DNA from 4 places in the Pantoea sp. C1E2 genome. Region 1 is predicted to be linked to each of the others. Evidence: predicted binding sites of a transcription regulator. Region 1 holds the regulator's gene; each other region holds the start of a gene.
What was found. Region 1 encodes PhoB, which activates phosphate uptake and scavenging genes when phosphate is short. Its sites were predicted from a motif close to CTGTCATAAAACTGNCNNAT; they were not measured.
Positions count from the first base shown of each region.

Region 2: the regulator PhoB is predicted to act here: its motif matches at 2,671-2,690, upstream of pitA (inorganic phosphate transporter PitA).
Region 3: the regulator PhoB is predicted to act here: its motif matches at 1,561-1,580, upstream of phoA (alkaline phosphatase).
Region 4: the regulator PhoB is predicted to act here: its motif matches at 2,248-2,267, upstream of ugpB (sn-glycerol-3-phosphate ABC transporter substrate-binding protein UgpB).

Region 1 covers NZ_JBSZHT010000002.1:1,262,381-1,266,551, reverse strand. Annotated here, with positions in the region: gene ACXI0A_RS06005 (phosphate ABC transporter substrate-binding protein PstS family protein) at 1-296, opposite strand, end outside; gene phoR (phosphate regulon sensor histidine kinase PhoR) at 454-1,764, opposite strand; gene phoB (phosphate response regulator transcription factor PhoB) at 1,780-2,469, opposite strand; gene sbcD (exonuclease subunit SbcD) at 2,667-3,878, shown strand; gene ACXI0A_RS05985 (SbcC/MukB-like Walker B domain-containing protein) at 3,875-4,171, shown strand, end outside.
Region 2 covers NZ_JBSZHT010000002.1:4,272,965-4,277,135, reverse strand. Annotated here, with positions in the region: gene uspA (universal stress protein UspA) at 1-199, opposite strand, end outside; gene uspB (universal stress protein UspB) at 620-955, shown strand; gene pitA (inorganic phosphate transporter PitA) at 1,019-2,518, opposite strand; gene ACXI0A_RS20365 (aminoacetone oxidase family FAD-binding enzyme) at 2,711-3,946, shown strand; gene ACXI0A_RS20360 (capsular polysaccharide synthesis protein) at 4,139-4,171, opposite strand, start outside.
Region 3 covers NZ_JBSZHT010000002.1:2,781,674-2,785,844, reverse strand. Annotated here, with positions in the region: gene ACXI0A_RS13395 (nitrilase-related carbon-nitrogen hydrolase) at 1-269, opposite strand, end outside; gene ACXI0A_RS13390 (LysR family transcriptional regulator) at 362-1,237, shown strand; tRNA gene ACXI0A_RS13385 (tRNA-Ser) at 1,300-1,387, opposite strand; gene phoA (alkaline phosphatase) at 1,631-3,037, shown strand; gene gap (type I glyceraldehyde-3-phosphate dehydrogenase) at 3,104-4,114, opposite strand.
Region 4 covers NZ_JBSZHT010000002.1:594,708-598,878, reverse strand. Annotated here, with positions in the region: gene ugpA (sn-glycerol-3-phosphate ABC transporter permease UgpA) at 1-774, opposite strand, end outside; gene ugpB (sn-glycerol-3-phosphate ABC transporter substrate-binding protein UgpB) at 836-2,152, opposite strand; gene livF (high-affinity branched-chain amino acid ABC transporter ATP-binding protein LivF) at 2,355-3,068, opposite strand; gene livG (high-affinity branched-chain amino acid ABC transporter ATP-binding protein LivG) at 3,070-3,837, opposite strand; gene ACXI0A_RS02945 (high-affinity branched-chain amino acid ABC transporter permease LivM) at 3,834-4,171, opposite strand, start outside.

The DNA.
Region 1 (4,171 bases):
GGTGGATAGCCGTAGCGCGAGGTAAACAGTTGGCGTTCATCAATTTGCATCGGGCGGCTCATCGCCCCGAGTTGGGCTGCGCCTGCCGCCAGCGCGGTAGGTGCGGTTGAGGATCCAGCCGCCTGTACCTGAACGTTAACGCCCGGTGACTGGCGGCTGAAATCCTCGCCCCATAAGGTCATCAGATAGCCGAGGGTGTCGGAACCGACGCTGCTTAAATTGCCGGTGAGCATGGTTTGTTGGGCTGGTGCCAGCGCAGAGCACAGCAGCAACGTGAACAGCAACAGCGATTTCATCAGGTCTTCCGTCAATCAGGTCATGAACATTCAAGTGCACATTCTGTAGCGGCACGATTGATCGCGCAATACATTGCGCCGCTACCGTATGTGCGAATAACTCGTACATGGCCTAATCCATTGGCATAGCGCAATAAATTGCGCCGCTCCGTCGTGCTTAACTGACCTTACTGTGAACGCTTTTCGCCACAATCAAGCGTGGTGGCAGCACAAAACTAAAACAGGTTTCCTGATGCGGAATACTGGTGATCTCCAGCCTCGCCGTGTGATGGCTCAATGCATGCTTAACGATCGCCAGCCCTAAGCCACTGCCGCCGGTCGCACGCGATCGGGCTTTATCGACCCGATAAAAACGCTCGGTGAGGCGCGGCAAATGCTCCTCGCTGATCCCCGGTCCGTTATCGCACACTTTGAATTCCGCCCCCTCTTTGGTGCGCAGCCAGCTGATATCGAGGCGCGTTCCCTCCGGCGTGTGATTCACCGCGTTGTACACCAGATTGGAAATGGCGCTGCGCAGCTGTTCATCATTGCCGAAGACTTTGAGGTGCGGATCGGTGCGGAAATGGATGCTGTGCCGGCCCTGGCTGAGGGTTTCCGCCTCGCGCTGCAACAGTTGCAGCATGCCCGGGACATCCACCGTCTCTTTGAGATCGATAGCGGGCGCGGCTTCAATACGCGACAAGGTCAGCAGCTGTTTCACCAGGCTATCCATGCGGCGAGTTTGCTCCTGCATGGTGTGCAACGCCTTGCCGCGCGTGCGCTCGTTCATCGCCGCATCGTCCATCATTTCCAGATAGCCCTGCAACACCGTTAACGGCGTACGCAGTTCATGACTGACGTTGGCAAAGAAGTTACGCCGCGCCCCTTCCAGCTGGTGCATCTGGGTGACATCGCGCGCCACCATCAACCATTGCCCTTCGCTGTAGGGCATCACACGAAATTCCATATGATGTTGATTGTTCAGCACCAGCGTCAGCGGCTTGTCAAAATCGCGTTGGCGGATATAGCGGGAAAACTCAGGATAGCGCAGTAAATTGAGGATGTTCTGGCCATTATCTTCCGGCCAGCGCAGCCCGAGATGCTGTTGTGCCAGCCCGTTGCACCAGAAAATGGTGCCCTCTTCGGTGGTCAGGATCACTGCATCAGGCAGGGATTCCGCGCCGCTACGAAAGCGCTTAATCAGGTTACCCAACTCCCGACGACGACGACGGTTACGCAGTTGCATCTGATACAGGCCGTAGAACAGCGGTTCCCAGCTACCGCGCCCGGCGGGTGGCGTCATAGAACGATCGACCCACAGCCAGTGCGACAGACGCATCAGATTTCTAAAGTGCCAAAACATCACACCCGACACTGCAATCAGCAGTAGCCAGGGCAGATAACCGAACAACAGACCAAGCACCAGCGCGGGCAAACAGACCAGCGCCAGCTCAGTCAATAATCTCTTCCAGGAGAGTCGTTCCAGCACGGTAAAAGACTCCGTTTAGTAGCGGGCAGAGAAACGATACCCTGTTCCACGTACGGTTTGAACCATGCGATCGTGGCCAGATACTTCCAGTGCTTTACGTAAACGACGGATATGCACATCAACGGTACGATCTTCCACGTAGACGTTGGTGCCCCATACGTGGTTCAGCAGCTGTTCGCGGCTGTAAACACGCTCTGGGTGCGTCATAAAGAAGTGCAGCAATTTATATTCGGTAGGTCCCATTTCCAGCGGGGTACTTTCCGACATCACGCGATGCGAGGAAGGATCGAGGCTCAGACCCTGCATCTCAATCACCTCTTCCACCGCCATTGGTGAAATACGGCGCATCACCGCTTTGATACGTGCCATCAGCTCTTTCGGTGAGAAAGGTTTGGTGATGTAGTCATCCGCGCCCACTTCCAGACCGCGCACGCGATCTTCTTCTTCACCGCGCGCCGTCAGCATCATCACCGGGATGTCGCGCGTCATGGCTTCACGTTTCAAATGTTTAATAAACTGAATACCGCTGCCGCCAGGCAACATCCAATCCAGCAGAATTAAATCAGGCCAGGGTTCGATCAACTTACCAATCGCGCTGTCATAGTCTTCTGCCTCAATAGGCTGATAATCATTCTGTTCCAGCACGAAACATAACATTTCACGGATGGGAGCTTCGTCTTCCACAACCAAAATGCGCTTAGCCATTATAACTCCTGCTTTTGTGACAATAGGTCACTGGGATTTGCGGCGCCATTATGCGTCAGTTTTATGACACTTTTATGAAAAACCCGACCTATGATAAATAGTTAAAAAACAGAAATGTGACAACGATTATCGCTTTTTTTTCTTTGCGATCTGAAGAGGTTATAATTCGCCTTCGCTTAACGAAGCAGGGAGTATTCATGCGCATTATTCACACCGCGGATTGGCATCTCGGTCAATTCTTTTACAGCAAAAGCCGGGCGGCCGAGCATCAGGCCTTCCTGGAGTGGTTGCTGGACCAGATTACCCAGCATCAGGTGGATGCGCTGATCATCGCGGGAGACCTGTTTGATACCGGTTCGCCACCAAGCTATGCGCGTGAAATGTTTAACCGCTTCGTGGTCGCGCTGCAACCGACGCAGTGCCAGCTGATTGTGCTGGCGGGCAACCATGATTCCGTCGCTACCCTGAATGAATCACGCGAATTACTCGCCTGTTTAAATACGCGAGTGATCACCAGCGCCACGCCACAGGGCGAGCAGCAGGTGCTGACGCTGCATCAGCGCGATGGCACGCCGGGGGCGTTGTTGTGTGCGATTCCCTATTTGCGTCCACGCGATATTTTGCGCAGCCAGGCGGGACAATCCGGGCGCGAGAAACAGATCTCACTGCTGGAAGCGATTGAGCAGCATTACCAGCAGTGTTATGCCGCTGCGCTGGCCGAACGCGCAGATCGTGCACTTCCCATTATTGCCACCGGCCATCTCACCACCGTTGGCGTGACCAAAAGCGACTCGGTGCGCGATATCTATATCGGCACGCTGGATGCCTTCCCGGCGCAGGCGTTTCCCGCCGCGGATTACATTGCTCTGGGCCATATTCACCGGGCGCAGCGTATTGCTGACAGTGAACATATTCGTTACAGCGGTTCACCGATTCCGCTCAGCTTTGATGAACTGGGACGTGAGAAAAGCGTATTTCTGCTGGAGTTCGGCGCTCAGTTGGATAGCGTTACAGCGCTGCCGATCCCGCTGTTCCAGCCGATGCAGATGTTGAAAGGCTCAATGGCGGAAATCGAACAACAGCTGAGCGAATTTAGTGAGGGAGATCGCGAGCAGCCCGTCTGGCTCGACATTGAAATCACCACGCAAGAGTACCTGAGTGATTTGCAGCGCCGCGTTGAGCAACTGACTGAAGCATTGCCGGTGGAAGTGCTGCTGGTGCGCCGCAGCCGAGAACAGCGTCAACGCAGCCTGGCGCGCATGGATAACGAAACCCTGAGCGAGTTGAAAGTCGAAGAGGTGTTTGCTCGTCGCCTGGCGCAGGAAGATCAGTTGGACGCCGATCAGGCTGAACAATTGACGCAGTTATTTCGCACTACCCTCGCCGCGCTGGAGAACCCGTCCGCATGAAAATCCTGACGTTACGTTTTAAAAACCTCAATGCGCTGCGCGGTGAATGGTTTATCGATTTCCGCCGTGAACCCTTTGCCAGCAACGGATTATTTGCCATTACCGGCGCAACCGGCGCGGGGAAAACCACACTGCTGGATGCTATCTGCCTGGCGTTGTATCACCAGACGCCGCGCCTCGGCGTACTGTCGCAGACGCAAAACGAACTGATTACCCGTGACACCGCCGAATGTCTGGCAGAAGTCGAATTTGAGGTTAAAGGGGAAGCCTGGCGTGCCTTCTGGAGCCAGAAC
Region 2 (4,171 bases), 3.0 Mb from region 1:
GCGTCTCTTCAGAAATGCGTTTCTGCATATCGCCCAGATTGACGTCAATCAGCCCGGTGTAGAGGTCTGAGTAATTCACATCAACGTGGATCAGCGAGATTTTTGCATCGTAAGGGCGGGCCAGTGAAACGGCTTTATCAACCAACAACTGGCTTTCCGGGGAAAGGTCTACGGCAATCAGGATGTGTTTATAGGCCATGATAAAACTCCTTCTCAAGATTCTGGGGGCAACCCGTTGTTTGCCTTCACGGCAGGCGTTGTCCTTTGCGCACAATGGCGATGAAGCGCCGCCAGCCATAATTTATGCCATCAGGCGTATGTTGTTATGCTTTGAGTATAGCCAGAGTTGTTAACAAATGCTGCAATCCACGGCTCGCTTGTGAGGAAGATCAAGCGCTATCGCAATTTTCACTCGCGGTGAACGAAAATCATCGCTGGAAAAAAATTGAACAGATCTCCTACACTGAAAATGAGTGCCACTGCCGTCTGGGTGACGCGCTCGGGTTCGCACAACAACAATGCAATTCGATTCATCTGTGGCTGGTTAATTTCCCGTGGGACGTCAGCAGCATTTCCCCGCTGCCTTCGACGTCATTACGGCTCCAGCTGGGAGGGGAACATGATCAGCACTATCGCGCTTTTTTGGGCTCTGTGTGTGGTTTGTCTGGTGAATATGGCGCGCTACTTCTCTTCTTTACGCTCGCTATTGGCTGTGCTGCGCGGATGCGATCCGCTGTTGTATCAATATGTGGATGGGGCGGGTTTCTTCACGTCTCATGGTCAGCCGAGCAAGCAGGTGCGGCTGGTGCGTTATATCTGGGATAAACGCTATCGCGATCATCACGACGACGAATTTATTCGCCGCTGCGAACGCGTGCGCAGGCAGTTTGTCCTGACCAGCGGTCTGTGTTTTGTGGTGGTGGTGAGCCTGATTGGTCTGGCGATTTGGCATTAATCAGCGGCAATAAAAAAGGGCGACCTGTGTTGAACAGTCGCCCTCTTGTTTACTGATACCAGCTTAGATAATTTTCAGCGCGATCCAGTACAGCGAACCTGACAGCACAATACACACCGGCAGGGTGAACACCCACGCCATGGCGATATTTTTAATGGTGCGGCTCTGCAAGCCACCGCCATCTACCAGCATGGTACCGGCAACGGACGATGACAGGATATGCGTGGTGGAAACCGGCATACCGGTGTAGCTGGCGATACCAATCGACACCGCCGCGGTAACCTGAGCCGACATGCCCTGTGCGTAGGTCATGCCTTTCTTACCGATTTTCTCGCCGATGGTGGTCGCCACACGACGCCAGCCAATCATGGTACCGATGCCCAGAGCTAACGCCACGGCCATGATGATCCAGATTGGTGCATATTCCACGGTGCCCAGCAGATCGCCCTTCAGCTTATTGAGGAAGCGCTTATCATCCGGAGTGGTCTCTGGCAGCTTCGCGGCTTTATCGGCGGTGTCCGAGACGCACATCAGCAGGCGACGCATCTGGCTGCGCTGATCAACTGTCAGTTGGTCATAGCTGTTCAGATTAGTCAGCAACACCTGCGCACGGTCAATGGCTTGCAGCGCGCGGCTGCTGTCGCAATGGAACTCATGCGGACCGCCCACGGCTTCTTCCGGTGAAGGCACAGCAGGCGGTGCCATCTGGATGATATGCGTGAGTGAATCGCTGTGTTGCTGATAATACTGTTCCAGATGATTGACCGCATCGCGAGTACGCGTGATGTCATAACCTGAGGCATTCATGTTGACCACGAAACCAGCAGGTGCCACACCAATCAGTACTAACATAATCAGGCCAATGCCTTTCTGACCGTCGTTCGCACCGTGGGAGTAGCTCACGCCAATCGCCGAAACAATCAGTGCGGTACGCGTCCAGAACGGCGGCTTTTTCTTGCCATCGATCTTTTCACGGTCGGCGGGCGTCATATGGATACGCGCGCGTTTAGGCGTGTTGCTCCAGTAACGGCGCAGGATAAAGATCAACGCACCCGCAATCACCAGGCCAACAATCGGTGACAGAATCAGAGAAAGGAAAATATTGATCACTTTCGGCAGGTTGAGCGCATCAACCACCGAGGTGCCGGTCATCAGCGCATTGGTGAGACCAATACCGATAATGGCGCCAATCAGGGTGTGGGAACTGGATGCCGGCAAGCCCAGATACCAGGTGCCGAGGTTCCAGATGATGGCCGCCAGCAACATGGAGAACACCATGGCGAGGCCGTGCGCGGAACCCACATTCAGCAGTAAATCGGTTGGCAGCATATGCACGATGGCATAAGCCACGCTTAAGCCGCCCAGCAAAACGCCTAAGAAGTTGAAAACACCCGCCATCACAACCGCCAATTGCGCCCGCATCGCACGGGTATAAATGACTGTAGCGACTGCGTTAGCAGTGTCGTGGAAACCGTTGATTGCCTCATAGAACAATACGAACAGCAGAGCTATTACCAAAAACAGGCCGGTACTGAGGTCAAGACCAGCGAACAGATGTAGCATAAACGTTACGCCATTTTTTGGAGGACATGAACGCGGCGCATTATCTGCGACAACCCGCATGATGTGAAAGGAAAATATAGTCCCTTTTTGACTTAAATTTGCCATTTAAGCGCTGCGATTGGGTAAAAAGGCTGAAAAATAAGCGAGTTACAATATGACATATTTACGGCATTTTTTTGACGCTGGCGCGAAATGCCGCAGATCTCTACAATCACCGCCTTTCAATTGAGTGGATTAAGCGCAGTGGACAAGTTTGACGTTATCGTAATAGGTGCAGGCGCTGCCGGCATGTTCTGTGCAGCGCAGGCAGGGCAACTGGGCCGCCGCGTGCTGCTGCTGGATAACGGCAAAAAGGCAGGGCGTAAAATCCTGATGTCTGGCGGCGGTCGCTGTAACTTCACCAATATGTACACCGAACCGGCGGCGTACCTCTCGCACAACCCGCACTTCAGTAAGTCGGCGCTGGCGCGTTACACCCAGTGGGACTTCATCGATCTGGTGAATCGCCATAACATTGCGTATCACGAGAAGACCCTCGGTCAGTTGTTCTGCGATGACTCGGCGCAGCAGATTGTTGATCTGCTATTAAAAGAGTGCGAAGACGGGCAGGTCACGGTGCGTTTGCGCAGTGAAGTGCTGAGCGTGACGCGTGATGAAAATGGCTACACGCTGCAGCTGAACGGTTCAGAGGTGGAGGCAGAGAAGCTGGTGATCGCCAGCGGTGGCTTATCGATGCCGGGCCTGGGGGCGACACCGTTTGGCTATAAAGTGGCTGAGCAGTTTGGTTTGAAAGTCTTCCCGACGCGGGCCGCGCTGGTGCCATTCACTTTGCATAAGCCGCTGCTGGAGCAGTTAAACACGCTGTCGGGTGTGGCACTGCCCACCACCATCACCGCGCAAGATGGAACGCTGTTCAAAGAAGCGATGCTGTTTACCCATCGCGGCTTGTCGGGCCCAGCGGTTCTGCAAATCTCCAGCTACTGGCAGCCGGGGGAATTTGTCACCATCAACCTGTCGCCGGAAACCTCGCTGGAAGATTTCATCAATGTACAGCGCGAGGCGCATCCGAATCTCAGCCTGAAAAATAGTCTGGCGAAAATCCTGCCAAAGCGTCTGGTGGAAGTGTTACAGGAGTTGAAGCAGATCCCGGATGTGACGCTGAAGCAGCTTAACAGCAAGCAGCAGGCCGAGTTGGTGACCACGTTGCATCAGTGGCGCGTGCAGCCGAATGGCACCGAAGGGTATCGCACTGCCGAAGTGACGATGGGCGGCGTCGATACTACCCAGCTCTCCTCCAAAACCATGGAAGCGCGTGACGTGCCCGGTTTGTACTTTATTGGCGAAGTAGTGGATGTCACCGGCTGGCTCGGCGGATACAACTTCCAGTGGGCATGGAGCTCAGCCTGGGCGTGCGCGCAGGCGCTGTGAGTTATCACGTCGCCATCAATGGCGACGCTACAGGGTTAATGTGTGGGTCTGCGTAATGGCGACGCTACAGGGTTAATGCGCGGGTCAGCGTAATGGCGACGCTACAAGGCTAATGCGTAGATTGGCGTAATGGCGACGCGACAACCCAAATGCGCGGATTTTCGTAGGGTGCGCATTCATGCGCACCTGGTATTATTGAGCGGCTTTGCCCGCTAACGCTGCTGC
Region 3 (4,171 bases), 1.5 Mb from region 1:
CCAATCGCCATCTGATGCTTTTCTGCCAGGCGAGCGATGCGCGCCAGAGATGGGCTGTTATCTGTGCGCTCGGCCAGGGCTTCGACCTCTGCAATCGGCAGATCAGGTACATGCCAGTAACCGGTGATGCACATTTCCGGAAAGGCTAAAATTTTGATTTCTTCTTGTGCAGCCTGCGCGATAAAGCGCTCCATGACGGAAAGATTGAACGCTTTATCGCTGGCGCGATGGCAAAACTGCACGGTGGCAACGCGAAGTGAATGTTCCATGGTGTTTCTCCTAAGGAAATAGGTCGCTATTTCACCAGAGAGAAATCCCCCGTGTATAATCACAACTTCTCCCACTTTGATAACAGATTGGAATGGATATTAAACTGTTACGCGCGTTTGTAACGCTGGCGCAAGAAGGGACCTATCACTCGGCGGCTAATGTTCTCTGCATCACCCAGCCCGCATTATCTAAACAGATTCAGACACTGGAGCACCTTTCTGGTGTGACGCTTTTCCAGCGTGGACGGCATGGCGCGCGGTTGACGGTGGCGGGAGATCAGTTATTAGCGGCTGCCAGCGAGGTGGTGGAGCGCTATGCGGATTTCTTCGCTGATGTGGCGGCGATCCAAAAAGGGGATTCAGGAAAACTCACCCTGGGTTTTGGCATCTCTTCTTTTCTTTTTGCTCCCAAACACGTCGCCGCCTTTCGCGTACGCTATCCTGGCGTACAAGTCTCGCTCAACGATATGCCTTCGGCGGTTCAGACCCAGCTGCTTGCGGAAGGACGACTGCAAGTAGGATTTGTGCGCTTACCGGTGCCTGAACCACTGCAAATTCAGAGCCTGGACACGGAACAATTGGTGCTGGCGGTAGCAGCTGATCATTTGTCGAGTCCTGTAGAGACCACTCAGATTATTGAAAATCATCAACTCTTGCAGTTAGCACCTCAGAGGGGCGAAGGGCTCACTGCGCAGGCCGATCAGTTCCTCAGCGCAAGAAAACTCACCCCGCGCACGGTGTCGGCTGCTGACGATATTCAGACGTTACTGGCGCTGGTGGCGGCCGGTGATGGTGTGGCGCTATTGCCGGGGAGTGTGAAGCATATCCTGCCTGCTGGCGTCAGGCTACTGCCGCTGGAGGGCGAGCATACCCAATGGCAAACTGGTTTGGCGTGGAATGCCGGGATCAAGGACCCGCTCAGAGACAAGTTTCTAGCGATGGTAATGGGCGATGGCCAGATGAGTTAGTGCTTTGGCCGATCTGAAGACAAAAAAAAGCCTGAACTTTCGTTCAGGCTCTTCTTCAAATATGGCGGTGAGAGAGGGGTTCGAACCCTCGATACGTTGCCGTATACACACTTTCCAGGCGTGCTCCTTCAGCCACTCGGACACCTCACCAAATTTTTTGCTAACCGCGCTGGGTCAACGGGGCGCTACTATAGGGAGTTACCTGAAAACGGTCAAGCCCTATTTTCTCCTTTTGTTCTATCCGCTTAAGCTCTGTGCAGCTTGCTGCATCTCTCGCCGAACTGCGTGTTCTGTCATCAAATTATTCCTTCTCTGCCACAAAAGTGTCACCAGACTGTCGCAGACTTGTCTGCGGAAACATTTGGTTATATTTACTGATAAGGATGCTTATAAATGAAACACATACCTCTTTTCACGGTTTCTCTGCTGGCTTCATTAATTGCGACGTCAGCAGTGGCAGAGTCAACAACTTATACCCGCGCCGCCACCGGTGATATCACCGAACACGGTGGCGCACGCCGCCTCAGCAGCGACCAGACGGAAGCGTTGAAAGCCTCACTCGTTAATACCACGGCCAAAAACGTCATCTTATTGATCGGCGATGGCATGGGCGACTCGGAAATCACCGCCGCACGAAATCAGGCGATGGGCGCGGGTGGTTTCTTCCCTGGCATTGATGCGCTGCCGCTAACCGGCCAGTACACCCACTACTCTTTAGACAAGAAAACCCACAAACCCAATTACGTGACGGATTCGGCTGCCTCCGCTACCGCCTGGGCAACAGGCACCAAATCTTACAACGGTGCCATCGGCGTAGACGTCAATGGCAAGGATCAGGCCACCATTCTTGAGCTGGCGAAAGCCGCCGGGAAAGCCACCGGTAACGTATCCACTGCAGAATTGCAGGATGCCACGCCTGCCGCTTTGATGGCGCATGTCACTTCACGTAAATGTTATGGCCCGGAGAAAACCAGCGAACTGTGTCCGACCAATGCGCTGGAGCAGGGCGGTAAAGGATCTATCAGCGAGCAGATGCTGAAAACCCGTCCAGATGTCACCCTCGGCGGCGGTGCGAAATCGTTCTCTGAAAGCGCCAAAGCGGGTGAGTACCAGGGCAAAACCTTGCGCGAGCAGGCTCAGGCGCTGGGCTTCCAGCTGGTCGATAACCTTGATGACATGAATGCAATCAAACAGGCTGACCAAACGAAACCGGTGCTGGGGCTGTTCTCCGAAGGCAATATGCCGGTTCGCTGGCAGGGGCCGAAAGCCAGCTATCACGGTAATATCGACAAACCCGTGGTGACCTGTGAAGTGAATAAAGATCGCCCGGCATCAGCACCCACACTGGCGCAGATGACCAAGAAAGCGATTGATTTGCTGAGCACCAATGAAAAAGGTTTCTTCCTGCAGGTGGAAGGCGCGTCAATTGATAAACAGGATCACGCGGCAAACCCGTGCGGTCAGATTGGCGAAACGGTGGATCTGGACGAGGCCGTGCAACAGGCACTGGCCTTTGCGCGTGAACACGGTGACACGCTGGTGGTGGTAACGGCTGACCATGCGCACAGTAGCCAGATTATTGAGAATGGCAGCAAAGCGCCGGGCCTGACGCAGGCGGTGAACACCAAAGATGGTGCGGTCATGACCATCAGTTACGGTAACTCTGAAGACGATTCTCAGGGGCATACCGGCACACAGTTGCGCATCGCGGCTTATGGTCCTTATGCCGCTAACGTGGTGGGGCTGACCGATCAGACGGACTTGTTCTTTACGCTGAAGGATGCGATGGGCATTAAGTAACCGCGCCCGGCAGCAACAAGAATCCCCGCATAAGCGGGGATTTTTTTGGCAGTAAAGTGGTGCGGATTACAATCCGCGCTGCGCCATCAACCTTGCTAAATCCACCAGACGATTTGAGAAGCCCCACTCGTTATCGTACCAGGCGAGGATTTTGACCAGGTTGCCACCAATCACCAGGGTGGAAAGCCCATCAATGATCGATGAACGTGGATCGCCCTGATAATCGCTGGAGACCAGTGGCTCATCGCTGTATCCCAGAATGCCTTTTAAGGGACCTTCAGCAGCGGCGGCTTTAAACGCATCGTTGACTTCTTCTGCCGTCACATCACGCTTCAGCGTCACGGTGAGATCCACAATCGACACCACCGGCACCGGCACGCGCAGGGAATACCCCGTCAGACGGCCATCCAGTTCCGGAATGACACGGCCTAATGCTTTCGCCGCACCGCTGGAGTAAGGCACAATCGACAGGGCGGCGGCACGCGCACCGCGCAGATCCTTCTCAGGCTGATCGTGCAGCACCTGGCTATTGGTGTAAGCATGGGTGGTGTTCATCAAGCCATGTTCAATGCCGAATGCCTGATGCAATACCTGCGCGGCGGGTGCCAGACCGTTGGTGGTGCAACTGCCGTTACTCACCACGAAATGTTGCTGGGGATCGTAACGATCATCATTTACGCCTAGCACAATCGTCAGGTCATCGTTTTTACCGGGCGCAGAGATGATCACCCGTTTTGCGCCGCCGTGCGTGATATGCACTTCCGCTTTCTCGCGCTCGGTGAAGAAGCCGGTGGCTTCAATCACGATCTCAACACCCACGTCACGCCAGCGGATATTGGCCGGGTCGCGCTCGCTAAACACTCGCACCGGCTTACCATCGATACGCAACTCACCTTCACCGGCCTCAACTTCTGCAGGAAGTCTGCCCAGCAGTGAATCGTGTTTAAGCAGATGCGCCAGCGTTTTACTGTCGGTGAGATCGTTAATCGCCACAATCTCAATATCGTTGCTGCCCAGCGCGGCGCGGGACACGTTACGTCCGATACGGCCAAAACCGTTAATGCCAACCTTAATCATCATTGACTCCTCATCCGAAGTGGTTGCAGTCAATGTAGGACGATGCGCGATTGGCGT
Region 4 (4,171 bases), 670 kb from region 1:
AAAACCTTCGCGATAAATTTTGTAGATCAGCGTGGTGGTGGCTTGCACCGGACCCCCGCCGGTCGCGGCATCGATCACCGGGAAGGTATCGAAGAACGCATACACCAGGTTAACCACCAGCAGGAAGAAACTCACCGGGGTGATCAGCGGCAGTGACAGATTGAAGAAGCGACGCACCGGACCGGCGCCGTCAATCGCCGCGGCTTCCACCAGCGATTTGGGAATCGACTGCAGCGCGGCGAAGAAGAACAGGAAGTTGTAGCTCATCTGCTGCCAGATGGACGCCAGCACGATCAGGAACATCGCCTGACCGCTGTTTTGCGCGTAGTTCCAGTTGTAACCGATCTGGTTTAGCAGATGGCTGAACAGACCGAGGCCGGGATTGAACAGGAACATCCACAGTACCGCGGCAACCACGGGCGCAACGGCGTAAGGCAGCAACAGCAAGGTTTGATAAAGTTTTTTCAGCCGTATGACGTAATCGACCAGCGCCGCCAGCAGCAGCGAGAAGGTCATGCCACACACGGTGACCAGTGCGCTGAACTCAATGGTGGTCCAGAACGACGCGAGGTAATACTCATCGCTGAACAGACGTTTAAAGTTCTCCAACCCGACAAAGGTGCTGGAAATACCAAAGGGATCGATGCTTTGCAGTGAGTACCACAGCGCTTCACCGGCAGGCCATAAGAAGAAAATGGCGGTAATCACCAGCTGCGGTGCCACCAGCAAATAAGGCAAAAATCGGGAGCGAAATACGGGGCGTGATGAGGACATAGCAGACTCGCCAAAAGAGAAATCGGGGCTGACGCTATGCGCCAGCCCCGAGACAACGGAATTACTTCACTTGCTGTTCAAAACGACGCAGCAATTCGTTTCCGCGCTTCACAGCGTTATCCAGTGCGGCTTGTGGGGCCTGTTTGCCGGTCCACACGCCTTCCAGCTCTTCGTCCACGATGGTACGAATCTGTGGCATGTTGCCCAGACGCATGCCTTTGGTGAACGGCAGTGGATCTTTGTTCAGCATCTGACGCGTTGCGATGTCTGCGCCTGGGTTCTTGTCATAGAAGCCTTGCTTCTTGGTCAGCTCATACGCAGCAGTAGTGATCGGCAGGTAACCGGTCTTCTGGTGCCATTCTGCGGCGATTTCTGGCTGTGCCAGGAACTTCATGAACTCTGCTACGCCTTTATAGGTGTCGGCATCTTTGCCTTTCATCACCCACAGGCTCGCGCCGCCGATGATGGCGTTCTGCGGTGCGTCAGGCACAGTTGAGTCGTAAGGCATCATGCCAACGCCGAAGTTGAACTTGGCGTAATGCTTGATATCCGCCAGAGAACCAGAAGAGGCCGTGGTGATGCCGCAGTCGCCGTTATAGAACTTAGCGGTAGATTCATCTTTACGACCGAAGTAGGTGAAATCACCCTTCTTGTTCATGTCTTCCAGCATCTGGATGTGGCGCACCTGTACTGGCTTGTTGAACTCCAGTACCGCGTCAGTGCCATCGAAGCCGTTGTTTTTGGTGGCAACCGGCAGTGCATGCCAGGCGCTGAAGTTCTCGATCTGGATCCAGCCCTGCCAGCCGCTGGCGTAACCACAGGTCATGCCCGCTTTACGCAGCGCATCGGCGTCTTTCGCCAGTTCCTGCCAGGTTTTTGGTGGCTGGTCTGGGTTCAGGCCGGCTTTTTTGAAAGCATCTTTGTTGTAGTACAGCACAGGCGTTGAGCTGTTGAACGGCTGAGAGATCAGCTGGCCGTTGCTGTCGCTGTAATAGCCCGCGACTGCTGGCACGAACTGTTTAGGATCCATCTGCACGCCCGCGTCTTTGAACACGTCATGCACTGGCACGATGGCTTTCGAGGCCATCATGGTCGCTGTACCCACTTCGTAAACCTGGAGAATAGCCGGTGCTTTACCGGTACGCACAGCAGCGATACCCGCTGCCAGGCTCTGCTCGTAGTTACCTTTGTAAGTCGGTACGATTTTGTATTCTGGGTGAGCCTGGTTAAAACGTTGTGCCAGAGAATCGACTTCTTTGCCTAACTCGCCTTCCATTGAGTGCCAGAAAGGGATGTCAGTTGCTGCCAGCGCGTTACCGCTGAGCGCCAGACCGAGCAACACACTCATCAGGCGGGGACGAAGCGTAAAAGCGGACATAAGTTTTTTCCTGTGCTGTTAGGTACGCGCGATATCACGCATTTTTTTGTTCGCGAAGTAACATGACACGGGGAAATGACGGATTAATAACAGGTTTATGACGGAGATGTGACAGGGATTGCGCGTATTAGAAAGTTTAAAGTGGCACGAGTTATCGCAAACTCGTGCCACTGTTCAGACCGTTGGCGGTAAGTAAGCCAGGTCAGGCACCCAGATAAGCGCTACGTACCGCTTCGTTGGACAGTAACGCTTCACCACTGTCCTCCAGCACCACATGACCGTTCTCCAGCACGTAGCCACGATCGGCCAGCTTCAACGCCTGGTTGGCGTTTTGCTCAACGAGGAAGATCGTCATGCCCTCTTTGCGCAGCTGTTCAATCGTATCGAAAATCTGCTGAATAATAATCGGCGCCAGACCCAGTGAAGGCTCATCCAGCAACAGCAAGCGTGGCTGACTCATCAGCGCACGACCAATCGCCAGCATCTGTTGCTCACCACCGGACATGGTGCCCGCACGCTGCACTTTACGCTCTGCCAACCGGGGGAACAGCTGGTAAACGCGCTCAATGCGCTGCTGATACTCCTGACGGGTTGCGAAGAAGCCGCCCATCGCCAGGTTCTCTTCCACCGTCATGCGCGAAAATACGCGGCGGCCTTCCGGCACAATCGCAATCGCTTCACGCATGATTTTTGCCGTTTGCCAGTCGGTGATCTCTTTACCGTCGAACACGATAGTGCCACTGGTGGCGCGAGGTTCACCGCACAGCGTACCCAGCAGCGTGGTTTTGCCCGCGCCGTTAGCACCAATCAGGGTGACAATTTCACCCTGACTGATGTGCAGGTTGATGTTATGCAGTGCCTGAATCGGGCCGTAATGGGCATTGATACCCTGTAAAGTTAAAATCGGGTTTGCCATATTACGCCTCACCTAAATAAGCACGGATCACATCCGGATTGTTACGCACCTCTTCCGGTGTCCCGTTGGCCAGCGGCGTTCCCTGATTCACCACATAGATGCGGTCAGAAATGCCCATCACCAGCTTCATATCATGTTCAATCAACAGCACGGAGACCTTGTGCTCGCCACGCAGTTCAGCAATCAGCTCATCCAGCTCGTGGGTTTCACGCGGGTTAAGACCAGCTGCAGGTTCATCCAGCATCAGGATTTCCGGACGCGTCACCATGCAGCGCGCAATTTCCAGACGACGCTGCTGGCCGTAAGCCAGGTTACCCGCCTGGCGGTTGGCCAGCTCAAGCAAACCAATACGCTCCAGCCAGGTGGCCGCACGATCGAGCGCTTCACTCTCACCACGACGGAACGCCGGGGTTTTGAACAGGCCGGAGAACACGCCGCTTTTCAGATGCTGATGTTGCGCCACCAGCAGGTTTTCAATCACCGTCATCTCACGGAACAGACGCACGTGCTGGAAAGTACGCACGATGCCCATGCGCGCAATCTTCTGGCCCGGCTGTCCCTGCAACTCCTGGTCGCGCAGCTTGATAGTCCCGCCGGTCGGCTTATAGAAGCCGGTCAGGCAGTTGAACACCGTGGTTTTACCGGCGCCATTCGGCCCGATCAGTGACACGATTTCCTGGGGATGCAGTTCCAGCGCCACGTTGTTGACGGCCAACAGACCGCCGAAGCGCATCATCAAGCCTTCAACGGCTAACAAAGGCTGACTCATGCCTGCTCTCCTTGTTTACTGCTTTTCAACTTCAGGTGAGGACGCTTCATCGGCAGCAGCCCTTGCGGACGCCAAATCATCATCAGCACCATCAAACCACCCAGCACCAGCATGCTGTACTCATTCAAATCACGCATCAATTCGCGCGACACCACCAGCAGCACCGCCGCGAGGATCACCGCAAACTGCGAACCCATGCCGCCCAGTACCACAATCGCCAGCACGAAGGCTGATTCGACGAAGGTGAAGGATTCCGGGCTGACAAAGCCCTGACGTGCGGCAAACAGCGTGCCGGCAAAACCGGCGAACACGGCGCTGATGGTGAAAGCGGTCA